Regions from separate parts of the Allorhizobium sp. nf9_anc genome, predicted to be linked through region 2. Evidence: predicted binding sites of a transcription regulator. Region 2 holds the regulator's gene; the other holds the start of a gene.
What was found. Region 2 encodes LexA, which represses DNA repair genes until DNA is damaged. Its sites were predicted from a motif close to TGTTCNNNNTGTGTTCNG; they were not measured.
Positions count from the first base shown of each region.

Region 1: AC02Y0_RS17030 (YifB family Mg chelatase-like AAA ATPase) is a predicted target of LexA. The motif match lies at 5,749-5,766, and genes of this name have one in related genera.

Region 1 covers NZ_CM150481.1:3,490,123-3,501,481, forward strand. Annotated here, with positions in the region: gene AC02Y0_RS17005 (GNAT family N-acetyltransferase) at 1-370, shown strand, start outside; gene AC02Y0_RS17010 (LysE family translocator) at 392-1,024, opposite strand; gene AC02Y0_RS17015 (LysE family translocator) at 1,148-1,765, shown strand; gene cysK (cysteine synthase A) at 1,940-2,908, shown strand; gene AC02Y0_RS17025 (HWE histidine kinase domain-containing protein) at 3,027-4,082, shown strand; gene AC02Y0_RS17030 (YifB family Mg chelatase-like AAA ATPase) at 4,126-5,655, opposite strand; gene gshB (glutathione synthase) at 5,849-6,796, opposite strand; gene AC02Y0_RS17040 (cupin domain-containing protein) at 6,893-7,384, opposite strand; gene AC02Y0_RS17045 (sn-glycerol-3-phosphate import ATP-binding protein UgpC) at 7,471-8,583, opposite strand; gene ugpE (sn-glycerol-3-phosphate ABC transporter permease UgpE) at 8,598-9,440, opposite strand; gene AC02Y0_RS17055 (ABC transporter permease subunit) at 9,451-10,332, opposite strand; gene AC02Y0_RS17060 (extracellular solute-binding protein) at 10,399-11,359, opposite strand, start outside.
Region 2 covers NZ_CM150481.1:1,763,775-1,775,133, reverse strand. Annotated here, with positions in the region: gene gltA (citrate synthase) at 1-938, opposite strand, end outside; gene AC02Y0_RS08400 (ComEC/Rec2 family competence protein) at 1,205-3,700, shown strand; gene lexA (transcriptional repressor LexA) at 3,681-4,394, opposite strand; gene AC02Y0_RS08390 (DUF1003 domain-containing protein) at 4,596-5,138, shown strand; gene AC02Y0_RS08385 (VOC family protein) at 5,166-6,059, shown strand; gene kdsA (3-deoxy-8-phosphooctulonate synthase) at 6,056-6,904, shown strand; gene eno (phosphopyruvate hydratase) at 7,119-8,393, shown strand; gene AC02Y0_RS08370 (FtsB family cell division protein) at 8,541-8,858, shown strand; gene pdhA (pyruvate dehydrogenase (acetyl-transferring) E1 component subunit alpha) at 9,007-10,053, shown strand; gene AC02Y0_RS08360 (pyruvate dehydrogenase complex E1 component subunit beta) at 10,069-11,359, shown strand, end outside.

The DNA of each region.
Region 1 (11,359 bases), 1.7 Mb from region 2:
TCGGCAACCCGTCTCGGAGATCTTCTCTGTCGTGCGGCAAAAGGAGATGTTCCTGCTCAATGCCCACTTCGATCCGGACATCCGGCTGAGCCTGCTGAAAGAAGACGATGCGGTCATCGCCTGGAAGCCCCAGGGGGAAACGTCGCTGCAGATCCTGGATGTCGCGGCACGCCAGATCCCACAGCTCGGCCATATCGTGGCGAGCCTCGGGGCGCATTTTGAGCGGGCAGAGGTATTCTTCCCCGTAGATCGGCTCGGTTGGGACGGTGTGGCAACACCGCATCAAGGCGACTGTGTGCTCATGGTAAAGGGCCTGGACCTCACGTCCCTGGCTCGGCCCTTCATGCTCTCGCCGCTGGCGGATTTCTGAAGAGCGGCCTGTTCCGGATATTCAGCGCTGTGCCTCCGTCACCATGCGGATCGCGAGAGCCGCCAGCACCGTGCCCATCAACCAGCGTTGCACCACCATCCAGAACGGGCGGCCGGCGAGAAAAAGCGCGATGGTGCCGGCTGAGAGGGCAATCAGGCCATTGCCCGTCACGCCGATGATAATTTGCGTAAAGCCCAAAACCAGCGACTGGAGCAGCACACTGCCGCGCGCTGGATCGATGAACTGCGGCAGAAGCGACATGTAGAGTATCGCGACTTTGGGGTTCAGCAGGTTGGTGACAAGCCCCATGACAAAGAGCTTGCGGGGACTGTCGGCAGGCAGATCACGCACCTGGAAGGGCGAGCGCCCACCAGGCCTCAGCACTTGCCAGGCGAGCCATCCGAGATAAAGCGCGCCACAGAATTTCAGAACCTCGAAGGCGAAGGGAACGGCGAGCAGCAGGACGGTGATGCCGAAGGCTGTGAGAAGCATGTAGACGACAAAGCCGAGAGCCACGCCGCCCAACGAAATGAGGCCTGCCATGGGGCCCTGGCAGATAGACCGGGACACCAGATAGATCATGTTCGGCCCGGGCGTGAGGACCATACCAAGGCAGATCAGGCTGAAGGCAAGGAATGCGGGGAGGCTTGGCATGACATCGTTTCCTCACGGCGATTGATGCCTCCTAACGGCAACCGGCTGAGAGCCGCAATCGCGATCGTGTCACCGTTGCAAGTCTTTCCGCCCGAGATTAGGAATGGGCGAGGAGGAGCCCCCATGACACTGACGACCATCATCGCCTATTGCGGCGCCCTCTTCATTGCGGCTGCCATTCCAGGCCCCGGCATGACGGCGATCGTGGCGCGTGCGCTGGGCTCCGGTTTCCGCCCGACCTTCTTCATGGGGCTCGGGCTGATCCTCGGCGATCTCGTCTATCTGACCGCCGTCATCCTCGGTCTCTCGGTGCTGGCCAAGACATTCGTCACACCCTTCATCATTCTGAAGTTCCTCGGCGCGGCCTATCTCGTCTATGTCGCCTGGAAGCTATGGACTGCGGGCCTCGTTCCCCAGGACATCAAGGCGCAGAAGGCGATGCGCCCGGCGCTTTCCTTCCTGTCCGGCCTGCTGGTGACGCTCGGCAATCCGAAGACCATGCTCTTCTATGTCGCGCTGGTGCCGACACTCATTCCGCTCGAGGCGATCGGGCTTGCCGATTACATCCTGCTCGTCGGGCTGACCTTCATCGTGCTGATGGCGGTGCTCCTGCCTTACATCCTGCTGGCGGCCCAGGCGCGTGGACTGCTCAAGCGCCCTGAGGCGCTGAAGGTTCTGAACCGGAGCGCAGCGGGCATCCTGGCCGGCACGGCGGCCTATATCGCGGCGCGCGCCGCCTGAGTTTTCAAGGCATGCAACAAACCGACCGCGGGCGCTTTTCTCCTGAAGGGTCAAGAACGGGCCGGCGGCGGAGCAGATTTTTCCAAGGATGCCGCTCGCCGCGGCATGGCTATGCTGGAATGCACGGGGCACCGGGCGTAAGCTCACGCCAACCAAATCATCAGGGAGAGACACATGACTGAGCAGAAGAAACCCGGTCGCGGACGCGTCTATGGCTCGATCACTGAGACGATCGGCGACACCCCGATCGTGCGCCTCGACAAGCTGGCCAAGGAAAAGGGCGTGAAGGCGCATCTGCTGGCGAAGCTCGAATTCTTCAATCCGATCGCCTCGGTCAAGGATCGCATCGGCGTGGCGATGATCGAAAGCCTGGAAGCCCAGGGCAAGATCGTGCCCGGCAAGACCGTGCTGATCGAGCCCACGTCCGGCAACACCGGCATTGCGCTTGCATTCGCGGCCGCAGCCAAGGGCTATCGCCTGATCCTCACCATGCCCGAGACCATGTCGATCGAGCGCCGCAAGATGCTGGCGCTGCTTGGCGCCGAACTGGTGCTGACAGAGGGCGCCAAGGGCATGAAGGGCGCGATCGCCAAGGCTCAGGAACTGGCCGAGACGACGCCGGATGCCGTTATCCCACAGCAATTCGAGAACCCGGCCAATCCGGAAATCCACCGCAAGACCACGGCCGAGGAGATCTGGAACGACACCGAGGGCACGATCGACTTCCTCGTCTCCGGCATCGGCACCGGCGGGACGATCACCGGCACAGGCCAGGTTCTGAAGAGCCGCAAGCCGGAGATCAAGATCATCGCGGTCGAGCCGGCCGACAGCCCGGTTCTGTCAGGCGGCAATCCGGGACCGCACAAGATCCAGGGGATCGGCGCGGGCTTTGCGCCTGCCATCCTGGATACTCATGTCTATGACGAAGTGGTCACCGTGACCAATGACGAGGCCTTTGAAAACGCACGGCTCGTCGCGCGGCTCGAAGGCGTGCCGGTCGGCATCTCCTCCGGCGCAGCTCTGACCGCCGCGATCAAGGTCGGGCAGCGCGAGGAAAACGCCGGCAAAACGATCGTTGTGATCATCCCGTCTTTCGCCGAACGGTATCTCTCGACCGCCCTATTTGCAGGCCTCGGCGAGTAAGTTATCAAGGGAAGCGCCGGCGGTCGTCCGGCGCTTCCTCTATTGCGGGCGTCTCTTTCCCCGGTTAGATTGCCTCACAAAAAATTGATTTAGTTTTTCAAGTTCTCCCCGGGGGTCCATGCGCGCACTTCTTCACCGGCTGCCTGCCTTCGCTTCCGTCAAGGAGCAACTGTCGGCCGGCGGCCTGATTGCCACCTATGTGGCAAGCCTGATCGTCTTTGCGGTGGCGCTTGCTGTCCGCGCGTGGTTCGATCCCGTCCTACCGGCCGGCTTTCCCTTCCTCACCTTCTTCCCTGCGGTAATCATCTGCGGCTTCGTCTTTGGACTGCGCCAGGGGGTGCTCGTTGCCATCCTGTCGGGTCTGTCCGCCTGGTATTTCTTCATCAGCCCAGGGCGGTTCGACTTTTCCATGGGCACACGGCTTGCCATGGGTCTCTATCTCTTCGTTGTCACCACCGAACTGACGATGATCTATCTCGTGACCCGGGCCTATCGGCAGGAAATCGACACACGCGAGGAAATCCAGCGGCTGGCCGAGCAGCAAGAGGTGATGGCGCAGGAGCTTGATCACCGGCTCAAGAACATTTTCGCCACGATCAACGCGATCATCAGCCTCTCCCTGAAGAACGCCTCCAGCGCCGATGAACTCGCCGCACGGCTGCGCGACCGGCTGGCCGCACTCGGCCGCTCGAACCTTCTGCTACGGGGCCTGCGCGAAGGCGAGGACGCCTCGCTGCAGAGTGTCGTCTTCCAGGCGCTAGAACCTTTCGCCATCGTCGGCACCGCCCGGTTCGACGCGAGCGGCCCGCGTGTTCCGATCGGCGGCCAGACCGTGGTTGTCTTGAGCCTCATCCTGCATGAGCTCGGAACCAATGCTGCCAAATACGGCGCTCTCAGCGTAGCTAGCGGTCATGTCGATCTCGCCTGGTCGATCGACGCTCGTCCGGATGCCGACGAGCAACTCGTGATCACCTGGCGCGAAAGCGGCGGTCCGGTTCCCACCCCGCCGCTCGCCGGTGCGGGCGGGTTCGGCTCCACCTTGATGAAGCGCGTGATCGCCGGCGTGCGCGGACAGACCGAGATCAGCTATCCCGAAACCGGCGCCGTGATCCGCCTGACGCTGCCGGTCGACATGTTGCGCCCGACTGCCGAACCACCCTCAGACCAGCACTGACAAACGCCGGGCCCTGCACTTCGCGGCCTTCATGCAGCCGCCGTCATGCCGCCGCCGCGAGGCGTTCGGAAGCGATACGATAGGAGATGGCCTCGGCCAGGTGAATGCGCCCCAGCGTCTCCACGCCATCGAGATCGGCCAATGTGCGGGCGACCTTCAGCACCCGGTGATAGCCGCGCGCCGAGAAGCGGAATTTCTCGGCCGCATCGCGCAGAAGCTGCAGCCCGGAGGCATCCGGCTCGGCCAGCGTCTCGATCAGCGCCGTCGAGCAGCGGGCATTGGTGCTGAAGGTGAGACCGAGCCGCTCGAACCGATCCCGCTGGCGGGCACGGGCAGCCGCCACGCGTTTCGCCACATCGGCGCTGCTTTCGGCTGCGCGCGGCTTGATCAGGTCCGTCGCCGAGACCGCCGGGACGTCGATCCTGATGTCGATGCGGTCCATCAACGGGCCGGAAATGCGGCCCTGATATTCGGTCTGGCAGCGCAAGCCGCGGGCGCAGACATGTCCGGGCTCCCCCGCCATGCCGCAGCGGCAGGGGTTCATGGCCGCGACCAGCTGGAAATCGGAGGGGTAGGACACACGGTGATTGGCCCGGGCGATGATGCATTCGCCGGTTTCAAGCGGCTGGCGGAGAGCATCCAGCACGGGCGGCGCGAATTCCGGCAGTTCGTCGAGGAAGAGGATGCCGTGGTGGGCGAGCGATGCTTCGCCGGGTTTGGCCCTGAGTCCGCCGCCGACCAGGGCCGCCATGGTGGCGGAATGATGCGGCGTCCGGAAGGGACGGCGGTCCGACAGCTTGCCGCCGGAGAGCTGGCCAGCAATCGAATGGATCATCGAGACTTCGAGCAGTTCGGGCGCCGACAGCGGCGGCAGGATCGAGGGCAGGCGCGCGGCCAGCATCGACTTGCCCGAACCGGGAGGGCCAACGAAAAGCAGGTTGTGGCCACCAGCAGCTGCGACCTCCAGCGCGCGCTTGGCGCTTTCCTGGCCTTTGATATCGGCAAGATCAGGCAGATTGGCTGGAAGCGCCCGGATCGAGGGCTCGGGCCGGGACAGCACCTGGGTTCCACGAAAATGGTTGGCCAGCGCGATCAGGCTGCGCGGGGCGAGGATATCGATCTCGCTGCCGGCCCAGGCGGCTTCCGCGCCGCTGTCGCCCGGGCAGATCAGCCCCTTGTCCATGGCATTGGCGCTGATGGCAGCAGGCAAGGCGCCCGCAATCGGCGCGATGGTGCCGTCGAGATTGAGCTCACCGATGACCAGATAGCCGGACAATGCATCGCCCGGGATCGCGCCGAGGGCAGCCATGAGGCCCAGCGCGATGGGCAGGTCGAAATGCGAGCCTTCCTTGGGAAGGTCCGCCGGTGCGAGATTGACGGTGACCCGCTTGGCCGGCAGGGCAAGGCCCGAGGCGTGCAGCGCCGCCTGAACACGCTCGCGGCTTTCCGCCACCGCCTTGTCAGGCAGGCCGACGATCTGCATGCCGGTCTTGCCGGGCGCAACCATGACCTGAACCTCGACGGGCACGCCCTCGATGCCCTGGAATGCAACCGTACTGATACGCGCTACCATCGCCCGCCCTCGCCGATCGACCTTTAGTCGCCAATGCAACTTCATATTGCGTGTGGCGACAGGAACAATCTCGCATAAGAGGCATTGGAGCGCAAGAACATTTGCGGAACATACGCATCTTCAGATAGGCGTGCGGTTGCATCCGGTTGAGCAACCGGAACAACCGCTGTACTTCCAAAGAGGATTCAGAGCGTTAGGCGCGCTTGCGCTCGATCGCATCCCAGAGAAGGGCTGCGATGTCGGCGCCGCCGAACTTCTTTACTTCCCGCAATCCGGTCGGCGAGGTGACGTTGATCTCGGTCATGTAATCGCCGATGACGTCGATGCCGACGAGCAGGAAGCCGCGTTCGCGAAGCGCTGGGCCGATGCGGGCGCAGATCTCCCGCTCGCGTGCCGTCAGCTCTGTCGGCTCGGGCCTTCCGCCGGCATGCATGTTGGAGCGGGCATCGTGTTCGGCGGGCACGCGGTTGATCGCGCCGACAGGTTCGCCATCGACGAGGATGATGCGCTTGTCGCCCTTGCGCACCGCCGGCAGATAGCCTTGAGCGATGAAGGGTTCGCGGAACATCTGGCCGAACATTTCCATCAGCGAGGAGAAGTTGCGATCGTCGCGGGTCGAGTGGAAGACGCCAGCGCCACCATTGCCGTAGAGCGGCTTGAGGATGATGTCGCCCTGCTCTTCCCGGAAGCGCGCGATCTCGGCCGGGTCCCTGGTGATCAGGGTGGGCGGCATCAGGTCGGCAAATTCGGTGACGAAGATCTTCTCCGGTGAATTGCGCACCCAGGCCGGATCGTTGACGACGAGCGTCTTCGGGTGAATGCGCTCAAGCAGATGCGTCGCGGTGATATAGGCCATGTCGAAGGGCGGGTCCTGACGCAGCAGGATGACATCCATCGTCGAGAGATCGATGCGCTCGGGCGCGCCGAGGGTGAAGTGGTCGCCCTTGACGTCGCGCAGTTCCATCGGCTCGACGGTGGCAAAGACCTTGCCATCGCGCATCGAGAGTCTGTCGGGCGTGTAGTGGAACAGCTTGTAGCCGCGTGCCTGGGCCTCCAGGCTCATGGCGAAGGTGGAGTCGCCCGCGATGTTGATCGTGGATACATGGTCCATCTGGACCGCGACATTGGTAATCTTCGCCATGTGGTCTGTCTCCGTTCGGAAGTCTCGGAGATTTAGGCCGTGCGGCGGGCGATAGCAACGCCGCGCGGCCTCAATTTTGCTGAAGGAGCCTTCAGATCAGAGTGCCGAATATTTGCCGCGCCGCAGCGCATTGCGGATGCGGTAGAGCGTGGCCAGCGGCTCGGGGAAGGGTTTGCGCAGGAAGGCAACCTTGCGGACGTAAGTGTCCACCCGCCAGGTGGACCAGGTGCCCTGGCGGAAATAGGCGATGTCGCCGGCCTTCAGCAGACGCTGAACGCCGTCCTCGGCGGTGACGTTCACCTCGCCCTCCTGGATGACCACGGTCTCGTCCCAGCCGAAGAACCAGCGGAACTCGCCAGCGGTGCAATCCCAGACGGCCGTCAGGCTCGCCTCGTCGCCGCTTTGTGAATGCTCGCCAATGCGGGCGAGCGGGGTGCCGCGGATGATCCAGTCCGGATTGATCGGTGCAGCCTTGAATGCCAGATGATCACCGTTGGCGGCGATCACGGGCGGCTGGGCGTCGCCACGGCGGTTCGGCGCCGCCAGCGCCACGCTCGCCATTCCCGCCAGAAGAAGCTTCAGAGCCATCATTTCCCCCTTAAAAGTCGCTGCGGACGTTAGCAGCAAGCTTCTAAGGACGCGTGTTCCCGATCGCTAAAATGCTTCGGATCTGATCAGGCCAGGACCGGGCTTCGCTCGGCCACTGCGGTCTCGGCAGCGCCATCGCGTGCAATGGCTTCAAGGCGTCGACCGGTGTCGAGCGCGAAGAAGTGCAGACGCTGCGGCGCAATGCGCAGGGGCAGACGATCACCGAGCGGAACGTTGGAGCCGAGAACGGCGGTCAGAGGCTGATTGCCGACCAGGCCATGGACCAGACGCTGGGCACCCAGCTCTTCGACGTAGTCGATCGCGAGGTCGAACATCGTGTCGTTTTCGCTGGCGACGACCAGATCTTCCGCCCTGATACCGACTCGGACCTCGCCCTGAGGCCAGGCACCGCTCAAGGGAATGCGTGCGTCGCCGATTGCGAGCTCGGCTCCGTCGATGTGGCCTTCAACGAGGTTCATGGCTGGCGAGCCGATGAAGCTTGCGACAAACGTGGAGGCAGGGCGGTTGTAGACTTCAAGTGGCGTGCCGATCTGCTCGATGCGACCGCCGTTCAGGACCACAAGGCGATCGGCCAGCGTCATGGCTTCCAGCTGGTCGTGGGTGACGTAGATCGCGGTGGTCTTCAGCCGCTTCTGCAGCTTGCGGATTTCGCCGCGCATCGTGACACGCAGCTTGGCGTCGAGGTTCGACAGCGGCTCGTCGAAGAGGAAGACCGCCGGCTTGCGGACGATGGCGCGGCCCATGGCGACGCGCTGGCGCTGGCCGCCCGAGAGAGCGCGCGGCTTGCGATCAAGATATTTCTCGATCTCCAGCATCTTGGCGGCTTCCGCCACGCGGGCTGCGATTTCTGTCTTCGGCGTGCCGCGGTTCTTCAGGCCGTAGGCCAGATTGTCGTAGACGGTCATATGCGGATAAAGCGCATAGTTCTGGAAGACCATGGCGATGTCGCGATCCGCGGGCTCGACCTCGTTGACCACGCGGTCGCCGATCGAGATCGTGCCCTGCGAGATCGCTTCCAGGCCGGCGACCATGCGCAGAAGCGTGGACTTGCCGCAGCCGGAGGGGCCGACCAGCACGATGAACTCGCCGTCCTCGATCTGGATGTCGACGGTATCGACAGCCTTAGCGCCGCCCTTGTCGTAGATCTTGGAGACCTCGGTGATGTCGATGGACGCCATGGTCGGCACTCCCTTTACTTGTCGGTTTCGGTGAGGCCCTTGATGAACCAGCTCTGGAACACCACCACCACGATAACGGGGGGCAGGAGTGCGAGCACGGCCATGGCAAAGGCTTCGTTGTAATCGGGGATCTGCGAGCCGACCCAGACCTGCAGGATCTGCTTGATGCCGCGCATCAGGGTGTAGAAGCCCTCGTCCGTGGTCATCAGCATGGGCCAGAGATACTGGTTCCAGCCATAGACGAACATGATGATGAAGACGGCGGCGATCATGGTGCGCGAGAGCGGCAACAGGATATCGATGAAGAACTTGAACGGACCGGCACCGTCGATGCGGGCCGCCTCCAGCAGTTCGTCCGGCACCGACTTGAAGAACTGGCGGAAGAAGAAGGTGCCGGTGGCAGACGCCAGAAGCGGCAGAATCAGGCCCTGGTAGCTGTTCAGGAGCGAGAGTTCGCTCATGACCTTGTAGGTCGGCATAATGCGCACTTCGAGCGGCAGGAGCAGCGTGGTGAAGATCAGCCAGAAGGCGAGTGTGGCAAAGCGGAAGCGGAAATAGACGATGGCATAGGCCGCGAGCATCGAGAGCACGATCTTGCCGATCGCGAAGCCCAAGCCCAGGATCAGCGAGTTCATCGCCATGGTGAGCCCGGTTACCTGGCCAGTGAAGCCGCCGGACTTGAAAAGGACCTTGTCATAGGTCGTGGCGAAATCATCGCCGATCGAGAGCATCAGGCCGTTCGTATGGATCTCAGCGGCCGAATGGGTCGAGGTGGTGAAGGCGACGACCAGCGGCCCGAGCATGAAGATCACGCCCGCGATCAGGATCAGGTGGTCGAAGAATTTGGTGCGGTACATGGCGCTCTCCTCAACCGTAATGGACGCGGCGTTCGATGAAGCGGAACTGGATCATGGTCAGCACCAGGACGACCAGCATCAGGATGACCGACTGGGCCGAGGACGAGCCGAGGTCATTGCCGCGGAAGCCGTCGAGATAGACCTTGTAGACCAGCGTGATCGGGTTGTTCGCCGCCTTGTCCTTCACGATGACGTCGATGACGCCGAAGGTGTCGAAGAGCGAATAGGTCATGTTGATGACCAGCAGGAAGAAGGCCGTCGGGGTGAGCAGCGGCAGGATGACCGTCCAGAAGCGGCGCGTGCCCGACTTGCAGTCGATGGCGGCCGCCTCGCGGATCGAGGCCGGTATGCCCTGTAGCCCTGAGAGGAAGAAAATGAAGTTATAGGGGATCTGGTTCCAGACCGCGACCGCGACCATGGCGAAGGCCGTGTCGAAATAGTTGAGGCCGACCTTCATCTCCCAGCCGAAGAGGGCAGCGAACTTCACGAAGGGGCCGATATGCTGATCGAACAGCATCATGCCGATGAGGCCGGCGACCGGCGGGGCAATCGCATAGACGACAATCAGCAGCGTCTTGTAGGCCGACTTGCCGCGGATCACTGCATCGGCCTTCAAGGCGAGCAGCATGCCGATCGACAAAGCGAGAAAGGTAACGATCAGGCTATAGCCGATCGTGAAGCGGGCGATCCGCTGATATTCCGGCGAGGTGAGCGCATCCGTGTAATTGTCGGCGCCGACGAAGCTCGAACCGAAGCCGAAGGGATCCTCGATATAGAAGGACGAGGTGATCGCCTGCATCGAGGGCCAGTAGAAGAAGATCGAAATGATCGCGAACTGCGGCAGCAGGAACAGATATGGCAGGTATCGCGAGTTGAACTGGACGCGCTTCATGGAGCCCTCTCAATGCAAGTCCCGGGGGCTTGTCGCCCCCGGGTCCCAATCAAGTTTCAGAAATGATCAGCCAGCCGTCTTGGCGAAGCGGGCGAGAAGCTCGTCGGCTTCCTTCTTGATCGTTTCCATGGCGTCCTTGGCCGTGGTCTCACCGGCGAAGAGGCGGTTGTATTCGCGTTCCATCACGGCGCGGATCTGCGGGTAGAAGCCCAGGCGATAGCCCTTGTTCCACTCGGCGGTCGGCAGCTGCAGCTGCTGGATACCAACTTCGGCAGCCGGCTTTTCGTTGTAGTAGCCTTCCGACTTCGACAGCTCGTAAGCAGCGTTGGTGATAGCAACGTAGCCGGTGGCCTGGTGGTAGAACTTCTGGACTTCGGTCGAGGTCAGGAAGTTGAAGAAGGAGGCCGAGCACTTGTTTTCCTCAGCCGACTTGCCAGCCATTGCGAAGAGGGCAGCGCCACCGATGAAGGAGTGGACGCCAGCGCCTTCGATCGAGTTCCAGTAAGGCAGGAAGGTTGCCGAGAAGGGCATGGTGGCGGTCTTCTGCAGGCCACCGAAGGAGCCCGAAGAACCGATCCAGAGAGCAGCCTTGCCTTCTTCGAAGACCTTCTGGTTGTCGTTCCAGGCAGCGCCGTAGTAGCCGAACAGGCCCTGATCGTACCAGGCCTTCAGCTTGTCATACATCATGACGTGGTTTTCGTCGGTGACGTTGATCGTCGTGTCGACGATGCTGTCATAGCCGTTGTTGTTCGAAGCGAACTGGAGGTTGTTGCGCGAGAAGAAGTTCTCGGTGAACTGCCAGGTCAGCTGCGACTGGACGAGCGGGATGAAGCCGGCTTCCTTGAGCTTCGGAGCAATGGCTTCGAATTCTTCCCAGGTCTTCGGCGCTTCGACGCCGGCCTTCTTCAGGGCTTCGTCGTTGATGTACATGATCGGAGCCGAGGAATTGAACGGCATGCCGACGAACTTGCCGTCCGAGTCAGCGTAGAAGTAGCGGACGCCTTCGATGAAGGCTTCGCGGTTGAAC
Region 2 (11,359 bases):
TCATAGTTCTTGTACACGCGGTGACCGAAGCCCATGAGACGGAACGGGTCGTTCTTGTCCTTGGCCTTGGCGATATATTCCGGAATACGGTCAACCGAGCCGATTTCCATCAGCATGTTGAGGGCGGCTTCGTTGGCGCCACCATGAGCGGGGCCCCAGAGGCAGGCGATGCCGGCTGCGATGCAAGCGAACGGATTGGCGCCCGACGAGCCGGCGAGGCGCACGGTCGAGGTCGATGCATTCTGCTCGTGATCGGCATGCAGGATGAAGATGCGGTCCATGGCGCGCGCCAGAACCGGATTGACCTGGTATTCTTCGCAAGGCACGGCAAAGCACATGCGCAGGAAGTTCGAGGCGTAATCCAGATCGTTCTTCGGATAAACGAAGGGCTGGCCGATGTGATACTTGTAAGCCATCGCAGCGATCGTCGGCATCTTCGCGATCATGCGCAGCGAGGCGACCATGCGCTGATGCGGATCGGTGATGTCGGTCGAGTCGTGATAGAAGGCGGAGAGTGCGCCGACCGTGCCGACCATGACCGCCATCGGATGGGCGTCACGGCGATAGCCGGAGAAGAACTTGCTCATCTGCTCGTGCACCATGGTGTGGTGCGTGACGCGATAATCGAAGTCCTTCTTCTGGGCTGCCGTCGGCAGTTCGCCGTAAAGAAGCAGGTAGCAGACTTCCAGGAAGTCGCCCTTTTCCGCGAGCTGTTCGATCGGGTAACCGCGATGCAGCAGCGTGCCTTCGTCGCCGTCGATATAGGTGATCTTGGATTCGCAGGAGGCCGTGGACGTAAAGCCCGGATCGTAGGTGAACGTGCCCGTGTGCTTGTACAGGGCCGCGATGTCGATAACGTCTGGGCCGATCGTTCCGGCCTTGACGCTCAGGTCGACCGTCTTGTCACCGAGTTTCAAAGAAGCGCTTTTGTCCGTCATGCTGATCCTCCGGTATTGGCGGGAAGGCGTCTCAAAAAAGCCGCCATCGGTTAAGCGTGTCGATGTAGCTATATGATACCGAAGTTAATGCCAAGCTATCCAAAGGGCAAATTGTGCGTCGCGAAAACAGCAACAATCGAACCGATCGGTTCTAATCGTTTAAAGCCCGGATAGGCAGCAGAATCACCCCTTCGCGCACGCTATGATTGCTCTCGCTTTTCGCCTATCCTGTGCCCGGATGGGGTGGCTTCGCTCGGACGAACCGAATGGTCGACGTGGCAGAAAGACAGGGGGTAGGGCATGCAGGGCCCGGCGAAACGCTGGCCCGCAGGGATCTGCCGCGTGCCATCGATCAGCTGCCCGCGCATCGACCTACAGCATCCGGAGCCGTGGTCCGCAGCCGCAATAGACTGGGGCGGATTGGGCTTCATATCAGGCAGTGCACAACGGACGAGGTTCGCCATGGGCATCTCTTCCTCTTCGTGCCGGTCTGCCTGGGCGCAGGCGCTGCAATCTGGTTTTCCGTCAAGAGCCCGCCTTCTGCTTGGGTTCTTTTTTCCATCCTCACCGTGCTTTCGATCCCACTCGTGCGGTCGCTCAGACACACCGCCTCGCACATCCTCCTTTGGAGCATATGTCTGACTGTCATCGGGATGCTGCTGGCGGAGTGGGAGACCCGCCGACTGTCGACTGTGATCCTTGACCAGCCGCTCGTCACAACCGTGAGCGGGATCGTCGAGCGAAGGGAGCAGGGCGCAGCCGGCGAATGGCGCTACACTATGCGGATCCTGCAGACGGTCGAGCCAACGGTGCGGCGCCCGCCCGAACGTGTGAACCTGCTTGCCCGCAGCAAGCATGTGCCGGCCGCGATCGGGGAGCGCCTTACTGGCCGCGCGCGGCTCTCTCCCCCGTCCGGTCCGGCCCTGCCGGGTCTCAACGACTTTGCCTTCCAGAGCTACTTTGCCGGAATCGGTGCTGTTGGTTTCTTTCTCGGCCCACCGAAGCTGGAGCCGGGAGGGCAGGGGGATGCCGTGGGCCTCGCTGCACGCTTCGATGCGGCTTTGTTTTCGCTCAGAGACCGCATTTCGAATCGCATCCGCGAAGTCCTTCCCGGAGACCCCGGAGCCTTCGCCGCCTCGATCATCACCGGCGAGCGTCGCTCCGTGTCGGAGAACGCGACAGAGGCGCTGCGGGTCTCGGGACTTGCGCATATCACCGCGATCTCCGGTCTCAACATGGCGCTTGCGGCCGGTATCTTTTTCGTCGGCTTGCGTGGCCTGCTCAGCCTCGTGCCTGTTCTGGCCCAGCGCTATCCGATCAAGAAGATCGCGGCGGTGGGCGCGCTCATCGCGACGACCGGCTATGTTCTGATCTCCGGCTATCAGGTCTCGGCGCTCCGAGCCTATCTGATGACAGCAATCATGCTGACGGCCGTGCTTTTCGACCGGCCCGCCATCAGCCTGCGCAATCTCGCCCTGGCGGCGGTTGCCATCCTCTGTGTCCAACCGTCCACCGTCATGGGGCCGAGCTTCCAGATGTCGTTTGCGGCGACCGCCGGATTGATCGCGGGCTATGCCGGGTGGCGGGCAAGGCCGCGCGCGATCCTTCCGCCTGCGCGGTCTGTCGGCATGCGGATTGCAGCGGCAAGCGCCACATTTGTCGGTGGTACGCTTGCGACCTCCCTCATCGGCGGGATGGCAACGGCGATCTTTGCCATCACCCACTTTCACCGGCTCTCGACTCACGGCCTCGAAGCCAATCTCGCTGCAATGCCCCTGATCTCAATCGTCGTCATGCCCGCCGGCTTCATCGCCATGCTGATGATGCCGCTTGGTCTCGATGCGCCATTCTTTTGGGTGATGGGGCAGGGATTGGAACTGGTGCTGCTGGTCGCACACACCGTGGCCGGATGGGGTGGAGGCTACGTTTTCCCGCGATTGCCGGCCTCGTTCCTGATCGGCACGGTCGCCGGGATGCTGCTGCTGACGCTCCTGCGCACGCGCCTTCGCCATGCAGGCACGGCGTTGATCGCTATTACCGTCGCTGCAACATGGTGGGCACCGCCGGAGAAGCCAAGCGACGTGCTGATCAGCGAAGACGCACGCCTCGTGGCCGTCTGGACAGGGGAAGACCGAGGTGCCAGCCTCGCCACCAACCGCACGCGGCCGTCGGCCTTCCTGTTCGATCAGTGGCAGCCCGTCCTCGGTATCGACAAGCCCGTGCCGCCTCTGATGCTTGAGCTCGGGCCATTGCCGCCGTCACCCGATTGGCGCCTGGGCGAGACATGGACGGATGTCCAGCAACAGGAAGCAGAAGCGATCTTCGACCGCCTGATCACCTCGGCCGAGACCAGCCGCTTCGTCTGCATAAGTCAGGCGTGCGCGTTGAAGCTGATATCCGGAAAAACACTGATGACGGTCGACCGTTCCGAACTTCTCGGCGCAGCGTGTGACCGCGCCGATCTGGTCGTCCTCGCCGCGAGGACCCGGCAAACCTATTGCCGATCCGGTGCGGTTCTCTTCTCGCAGACCAGCCTGAGGGCCACTGGCGCTATCGAGATCTCAGGCATCGCAAACATGCCGCAAGGCCTGGCGATCAAAACTTCTTTCGAGGGGGCGGCGCGGCCTTGGACCGCGCACCGCCTTTATGACTGGCGAACCGGACAGGCCGATATAGAGCACCTAGCGCCTGAACCATTCAGCCGCGGCATGAAACGGCCGCTAGCGGACCCCATACCCGACATCAATGATAGCGGCGAATAAGCCCCACCAGCTTGCCCTGGATCTTGACGCGATCCGGCGGGAAGATGCGTGTTTCATAAGCCGGGTTCGCGGCCTCAAGCGCGATCGAGGCGCCTCGGCGGCGGAAGCGCTTCAATGTTGCTTCCTCGTCATCGACGAGGGCTACGATTATGTCGCCCGGATTGGCATTCGAGGCATTGCGAATGATGACCGTATCGCCGTCGAGAATGCCGGCTTCGATCATCGAATCACCCTTGACCTCAAGGGCGTAGTGATCCCCAGCGCCGATCATTTCGGCAGGCACCGTGATGTCATGCGTATTGTTCTGGATAGCCGAGATCGGCACACCGGCCGCGATTCGCCCCATGACCGGGACCGACACAGACGAGCTGCTCTCTTCCACCGGCGGCTTGGTGAGGCTTGGTGGCGGCGTCTTGCCGAGGCTGCCCTCGATCACGCTAGGCGCAAAGCCGCGACGCGGCTGCAGGCTCGGCGTATAGGCTTCCGGGAGCTTGATCACCTCGAGCGCACGAGCCCTGTTCGGCAGGCGGCGGATAAAGCCGCGTTCTTCGAGAGCCGTGATCAGTCGATGGATGCCGGATTTCGATGCGAGGTCCAGCGCATCCTTCATCTCGTCGAAGGACGGCGGGACACCCGATTCCTTCATCCGTTCGTGGATGAAGAGAAGCAGTTCCTGTTGCTTGCGCGTCAGCATATGTGGAGCCCCTTAGGGTGAAACAAATCCAGAACAGACACTATATGTTCCATTTGTGTTCCGCAAGTGGATAAATTTCCGTGAAGAGCCGGTGAGAAAATGCGATAGCCCGAGATGAAACTTGGCAACAAGACAGGATCGGCGCGCGGCGCTGCCAAAAAGACGTCTCGCATGCCGTGAGACCCTTTCGGGAAGTGGGATATGCTGAAAGACATCGAAAAGATTGTATTGGGCAAGCAGACCGCCGACCTGACCTCGGCCGAGAAGAAGGTGTTGAGCAAGGCGCGCGAACGCCGGACGGTCTCGACCAATGCCGGCGAGGACTTTCTAGCCGGCGCCACCTTCGGCCAACGTCTCGCGGATGCGATCGCGAGGGTCGGCGGATCCTGGGCTTTCATCATCGGGTTCATGCTCTTCCTCGTCGCCTGGGTATTCCTCAACACGGTCCTTCTTTCGACGCGCGCGCTAGACCCCTATCCCTTCATCTTTCTGAACCTCATTCTGTCCATGCTGGCGGCCATCCAGGCGCCGATCATCATGATGAGCCAGAACCGTCAGACGGAGCGCGATCGCTTCATGGCGGCCAAGGATTATGAGATCAACCTGAAGGCCGAGATCGAGGTCTTGGCGCTGCACCACAAGATCGATGAGCAGGTCCTAAAGGAACTGCGTGAGACCCGCGAGGAGATCGATGCCCTGCGCAAGGCGGTCGAGGCCCTTTCAAGCCGACCGAACAATTCCTAAATCTAGCTTCTGAAACAGAGACAAGTCATGTCCCATCCCATGTCTGCGCCGCGCGCCATCGATCACCTCGTCCTGCCCGTGGTCGATCTAGAGACCGGCCGAAACCGTCTGAACCAGCTCGGCTTCACGGTCGCCGCCGACGCGCGCCATCCCTTCGGCACAGAGAACGCCTGCGTCTTCTTCGCCGACGACACCTATCTTGAGCCGCTCGCCGTCGGAAGTCGCGAGGATTGCCTGGAGGCGCAGCGCAACAACAATGTCTTTGTGGCGCGCGACCAGGCCTTCCGCTTTCGTCGCGGTGAGGGGCTTTCTGCCTTCGTCGTCAAGACCGATGATGCGGCAGCCGATGATGCGCATTACCACGCCGAGGGGCAGAGCGCCGGTCCCTTGCTCGAATTCGCGCGCCAGTTTCGCTTCCCTGATGGTCGAACGGCGGAAGGCGCCTTTCGACTTGCCTTCGCAGCGGATCTGAGGGCGCCGGATTTCTTCGCCTTTGCCTGTGAGCGCGTGAACCCGCTTCCCGCTGATCGCGGCGCCCTGACTGTCCATCAAAATGGGTCGACGGGTTTAAAGCGGATCGTTCTGGTCGAGGAAAACCCGAGCGACTTCCAATATCTGCTGGAAATGGTGCTTGAGCAGCGCGACGTCACCGCCCACTCCTTCGGCCTCTCGATCGAAACCGCCAATGCGGCCGTCGATGTTCTGACGCCCGAAGGCTTCTTCGCCCATTACGGCCAGGATCTTCCCCTCTCAGAGCGTGGTCTCCTGGGTGCAGCGGTGGTCATCTCCACCGCTGATCTCGGCGTGACAGAAGCCTGCCTCGCTGCTAATGGCGTCCACTATCACAAAACGGGCGCGCGCCTCGTTGTCGCGCCGGAAAAGGGGCAAGGCGTGACCTTCGCCTTCGAGGAGTTGAAATGAGCGTTTCTCCCAATTCGGAAGTCGTGGTCGGTGAAGGCGCGGGCAAGGCCGTCTTCTCGCAGAAGGGCCGTTTCGCCCTGATCGCAGGTCCCTGCCAGATGGAAAGCCGCGATCACGCCTTCATGATCGCCGGCCAGCTCGTCGAGCTCTGCCGCGAACTCGGCCTCGGCCTCGTCTACAAGTCCTCCTTCGACAAGGCGAACCGCACCTCGCTGTCCGCCGAGCGCGGCATTGGCCTGGAAACGGCAATGGAAGTCTTCGCCGACATCAAGAAGGAATTCGGCGTTCCGGTTCTCACTGACATCCACACCGAAGAACAGTGCGCTGCGGTCGCCCCGACCGTCGACATCCTGCAGATCCCGGCTTTCCTCTGCCGCCAGACAGACTTGCTTGTTGCTGCCGCCAAGACCGGTCGCGCGATCAACGTCAAGAAGGGCCAGTTCCTCGCCCCCTGGGACATGAAGAACGTCCTCAACAAGATCACCGGTTCCGGCAACCCGAATGTGCTGCTCTGCGAACGCGGCGCCTCATTCGGCTACAACACGCTCGTCTCCGACATGCGCTCGCTGCCGATCATGGCCGCCATGGGCGCGCCCGTTGTTTTCGATGCCACCCACTCGGTGCAGCAGCCGGGCGGGCAGGGCGGCTCCTCCGGTGGCCAGCGCGAATTCGTCGAGACGCTTGCCCGGGCGGCAGTCGCCGTGGGTGTCGGCGGTCTCTTCATCGAGACTCACCAGGACCCGGACAATGCGCCTTCGGATGGTCCGAACATGGTGAAGATCGGAGACATGCGCCGGCTCCTGGAAAAACTCATCGCCTTCGACGAGATCGCCAAGGCATCCTGATCGGCCTTCCGCGGCGCTTCAATCGGTTGAACCGGAAGCGCCGTAGGCAGTTGCAGTTTAAATCGATTAGATTTCGTTCATTCCGCTCCCTATCCGTCATTGTATTTTCCCGATCATCGGATAAGAGAGGATGACTCACAGGCGGGTCCGGTGGCTTCTTGCCCGGTGATCGGCCTTCGGAGCCTTGTCCAATTTCCGTCTACAGGGAGCGAACATGACCGCCATTACCGACATCATCGGCCGCGAGATTCTCGACAGCCGCGGCAACCCGACCGTCGAAGTCGACGTCTACCTCGAAGACGGCAGCATGGGCCGTGCGGCTGTTCCCTCGGGCGCCTCGACCGGCGCGCATGAAGCCGTCGAGCTGCGCGACGGTGGCTCGCGCTACCTCGGCAAGGGTGTCGAAAAGGCAGTCGAAGCCGTCAACGGCGAGATCTATGATGCGATCGGCGGCCATGATGCCGAAAACCAGATCCAGATCGACAACCTGATGATCGAGCTCGACGGCACGCCAAACAAGGCGCGCCTCGGTGCAAATGCGATCCTCGGCGTCTCCCTCGCCGTCGCCAAGGCTGCAGCCCAGTCTTCCGGCCTGCCGCTCTACCGTTATGTCGGCGGCCCGAACGCCCACGTCCTGCCGGTTCCCATGATGAACATCATCAACGGCGGCGCCCATGCCGACAACCCGATCGACTTCCAGGAATTCATGATCGTGCCGGTTGGCGCCGACACCATCCGCGACGCCGTTCGCATGGGCTCGGAAGTCTTCCATACGCTGAAGAAGCAGCTCGCGGCCGACGGCCACAACACCAATGTCGGTGACGAAGGCGGCTTTGCCCCCGGTCTCGCATCGGCTCCGGCAGCCCTCGACTTCATCATGAAGTCGATCGAAAAGGCCGGCTACCGTCCGGGCGAAGACATGCACATCGCACTCGATTGCGCCTCGACCGAGTTCTTCAAGGACGGTAAGTACATTCTCGAAGGCGAAGGCCGCACGCTTGAGCCGGAAGCCATGGCCGAATACCTCGCGGAACTGGCTGCCAAGTACCCGATCTTCTCGATTGAAGATGGCATGGCAGAAGACGACTGGGATGGCTGGAAGGCTCTGACCGACAAGATCGGCAAGACGGTCCAGCTCGTAGGCGACGATCTCTTCGTCACCAACTCGGCCCGTCTGCGCGACGGTATCAAGATGGGCGTTGCCAACTCCATCCTGGTCAAGGTCAACCAGATCGGCTCGCTCTCGGAAACCCTCGATGCCGTCTCGACCGCACATCGCGCTGCATACACAGCCGTGATGTCGCACCGTTCGGGCGAAACCGAGGATTCCACGATCGCCGATCTCGCAGTTGCCACCAACTGCGGTCAGATCAAGACCGGCTCGCTTGCCCGCTCCGACCGTACCGCCAAGTACAACCAGCTGATCCGCATCGAGGAAGAGCTCGGCCCGCAGGCGCGTTACGCAGGGTCTTCCATCCTGCGCGGCTGATCGCCTTCGCATCCATTCTGAAAGCCCGTGCCGGTTCCCCGGCGCGGGCTTTTTCTTTCAGGTGTGGAACAGGGTCAACGATCGGTTAAGACATGCCCGCTAATCTGAACGGGAATTTCAGTTTCGCGTTTCAGGGCATTTGTCGGCATGTGGACCAGACATCACAAAAAGAAGAAATACGGTCGTCTCGTTCTCCCCGCCGTCACAATCGCTTTCCTGTCCTATTTCGGCTATCATTCCATTCATGGCGACTATGGCCTCAGGGCCGGTCAGGAATTCGAGCGTGTTCGCAAGGAGCGCGCAGCCGAGCTCGACAAACTGGTGGCGCAACGGACTGTCCTCGAAAAGGAAGTCAGCCTGTTGAGTGATGGCTCGCTGGATGAGGATATCATCGACGAAAAGGCGCGTTATCAGCTCAATATGTCCCGCCCGGATGAAATCGTCATCTTCAACACCTATTTCTGATTAACCTGAATTCAGTTAATCGTAAATTTTTTAGTCATTACAGTTGCTTGCGGCGAATGTGAGCCATGCATTTATGGCATTGCCGCCGTCGTCTTTCTTCCCTATTCTGTGTTCAACTTTGGACCATAATAACCCATGGGAGGGATGCATGGCGCCTCGCAAGCCAGCAGCTGCGAACGGTCGGAAGTCTTCCGCCAAATCGGCCGGCAAGGAATTCACCGGGAAGAACTCACCTGAATTTGGAGCAGACGAAGAGCTTCACGCCTATCGTGAAATGCTTCTGATCCGCCGTTTCGAAGAGAAGGCCGGCCAGCTTTATGGCATGGGCTTTATCGGGGGCTTCTGTCACCTTTACATCGGCCAGGAAGCTGTGGTCGTCGGCATGCAGATGGCGCAGAAGGAAGGTGATCAGGTCATCACCGCCTATCGCGACCACGGACACATGCTCGCAGCGGGCCTCAGCGCTCGTGGCGTCATGGCCGAGCTCACGGGTCGCCGCAGCGGCCTGTCGAAGGGCAAGGGCGGCTCCATGCACATGTTCTCGAAAGAGAAGCATTTCTACGGTGGCCACGGCATCGTCGGCGCGCAGGTTTCGCTCGGAACCGGTCTGGCCTTCGCCAACAAGTATCGCGGCAACGACAACGTCTCTGTCGCCTATTTCGGCGACGGCGCTGCGAACCAGGGCCAGGTCTACGAGAGCTTCAACATGGCGGCCCTTTGGCAGCTGCCGATCATCTACATCGTTGAAAACAACCGTTACGCCATGGGCACCTCGACGGCCCGCGCCACGGCCCAGTCAAACTACTCGCTGCGTGGCTCCGGCTTCGGTATCCCCGGCGTCCAGGTCGACGGCATGGATGTGCGTGCGGTGAAGGCTGCCGCCGATGAGGCGCTTGAGCATTGCCGTTCCGGCAAGGGTCCGATCATTCTGGAAATGCTGACCTATCGCTATCGCGGCCACTCGATGTCCGACCCGGCGAAGTACCGTTCCAAGGAAGAAGTGCAGAAGATGCGGTCGGAGCAGGATCCGATCGAGCAGGTCAAGGCCCGTCTCCTCGAGAATGGCTGGGCCTCAGAAGACCAGCTCAAGGCGATCGACAAGGATGTGCGTGACATTGTCGCGGACAGCGCCGATTTCGCCCAGGCCGATCCGGAGCCGGATGTTTCCGAGCTCTACACCGACATTCTTCTGTAATCGGGGAGGGAACCCATGCCGATCGAAATTTTGATGCCCGCCCTTTCTCCGACAATGGAAGAAGGCACGCTTTCCAAGTGGATTAAGCAGGAAGGCGACACCGTAAAGTCTGGCGACGTGATCGCCGAGATCGAGACCGACAAGGCGACCATGGAGGTGGAAGCCGTCGATGAAGGCGTACTCGGCAAGCTGCTGATTGCGGCCGGCACCGAGAACGTTAAGGTCAACACGCCGATCGCCGTTCTCCTGCAGGATGGTGAAAGCGCCGATGCGGCACCCGCTCCGAAGGCAGCACCTGCTGCCGCCGCGCCGGTATCCGCTCCGGCTGCCGAAGCGCCTGCTGCTGCTGCCGCCGTTCCGGCAGCTCCGAAGGTGGAAGTCGCTGCCGATCCGGACGTTCCGGCCGGCACCGAAATGGTGACGATGACGGTGCGTGAAGCGCTGCGCGAGGCCATGGCCGAGGAAATGCGCGCCAACCCTGACGTCTTCATCATGGGTGAGGAAGTCGCCGAATATCAGGGCGCCTACAAGATCACTCAAGGGCTGCTGCAGGAATTCGGCGCAAAGCGCGTCGTCGACACCCCGATCACCGAGCATGGCTTTGCCGGTCTCGGAGTTGGTGCTGCCATGGCAGGCCTGAAGCCGATCGTCGAATTCATGACCTTCAACTTCGCCATGCAGGCGATTGACCACATCATCAACTCGGCTGCCAAGACGCTCTACATGTCCGGCGGCCAGATGGGTGCGCCGATCGTCTTCCGCGGCCCGAACGGTGCAGCTGCCCGTGTTGGCGCCCAGCACAGCCAGGACTATGCGGCCTGGTACAGCCAGATCCCGGGCCTCAAGGTCGTCATGCCCTACACGGCAGCTGACGCCAAGGGCCTGCTGAAGGCTGCTATCCGCGATCCGAACCCGGTCATCTTCCTGGAAAACGAGATCCTTTACGGTCACTCCTTCGAAGTGCCGAAGATGGATGACTTCGTCCTGCCGATCGGCAAGGCGCGCATCCACAAGACCGGTAAGGACGTGACCATCGTTTCCTTCGGTATTGGCATGACCTATTCGGTCAAGGCCGTCGAGGAACTGGCGAAGGAAGGCATTGACGTCGAGCTGATCGACCTCAGAACCATCCGTCCGATGGACCTGCCGACCATCATCGAATCCGTCAAGAAGACCGGTCGCCTTGTCACCGTCGAGGAAGGCTATCCGCAGTCCTCCGTCGGCACCGAAATTGCGACCCGCGTCATGCAGCAGGCCTTCGACTATCTGGATGCACCGATCCTGACGATCGCCGGCAAGGATGTTC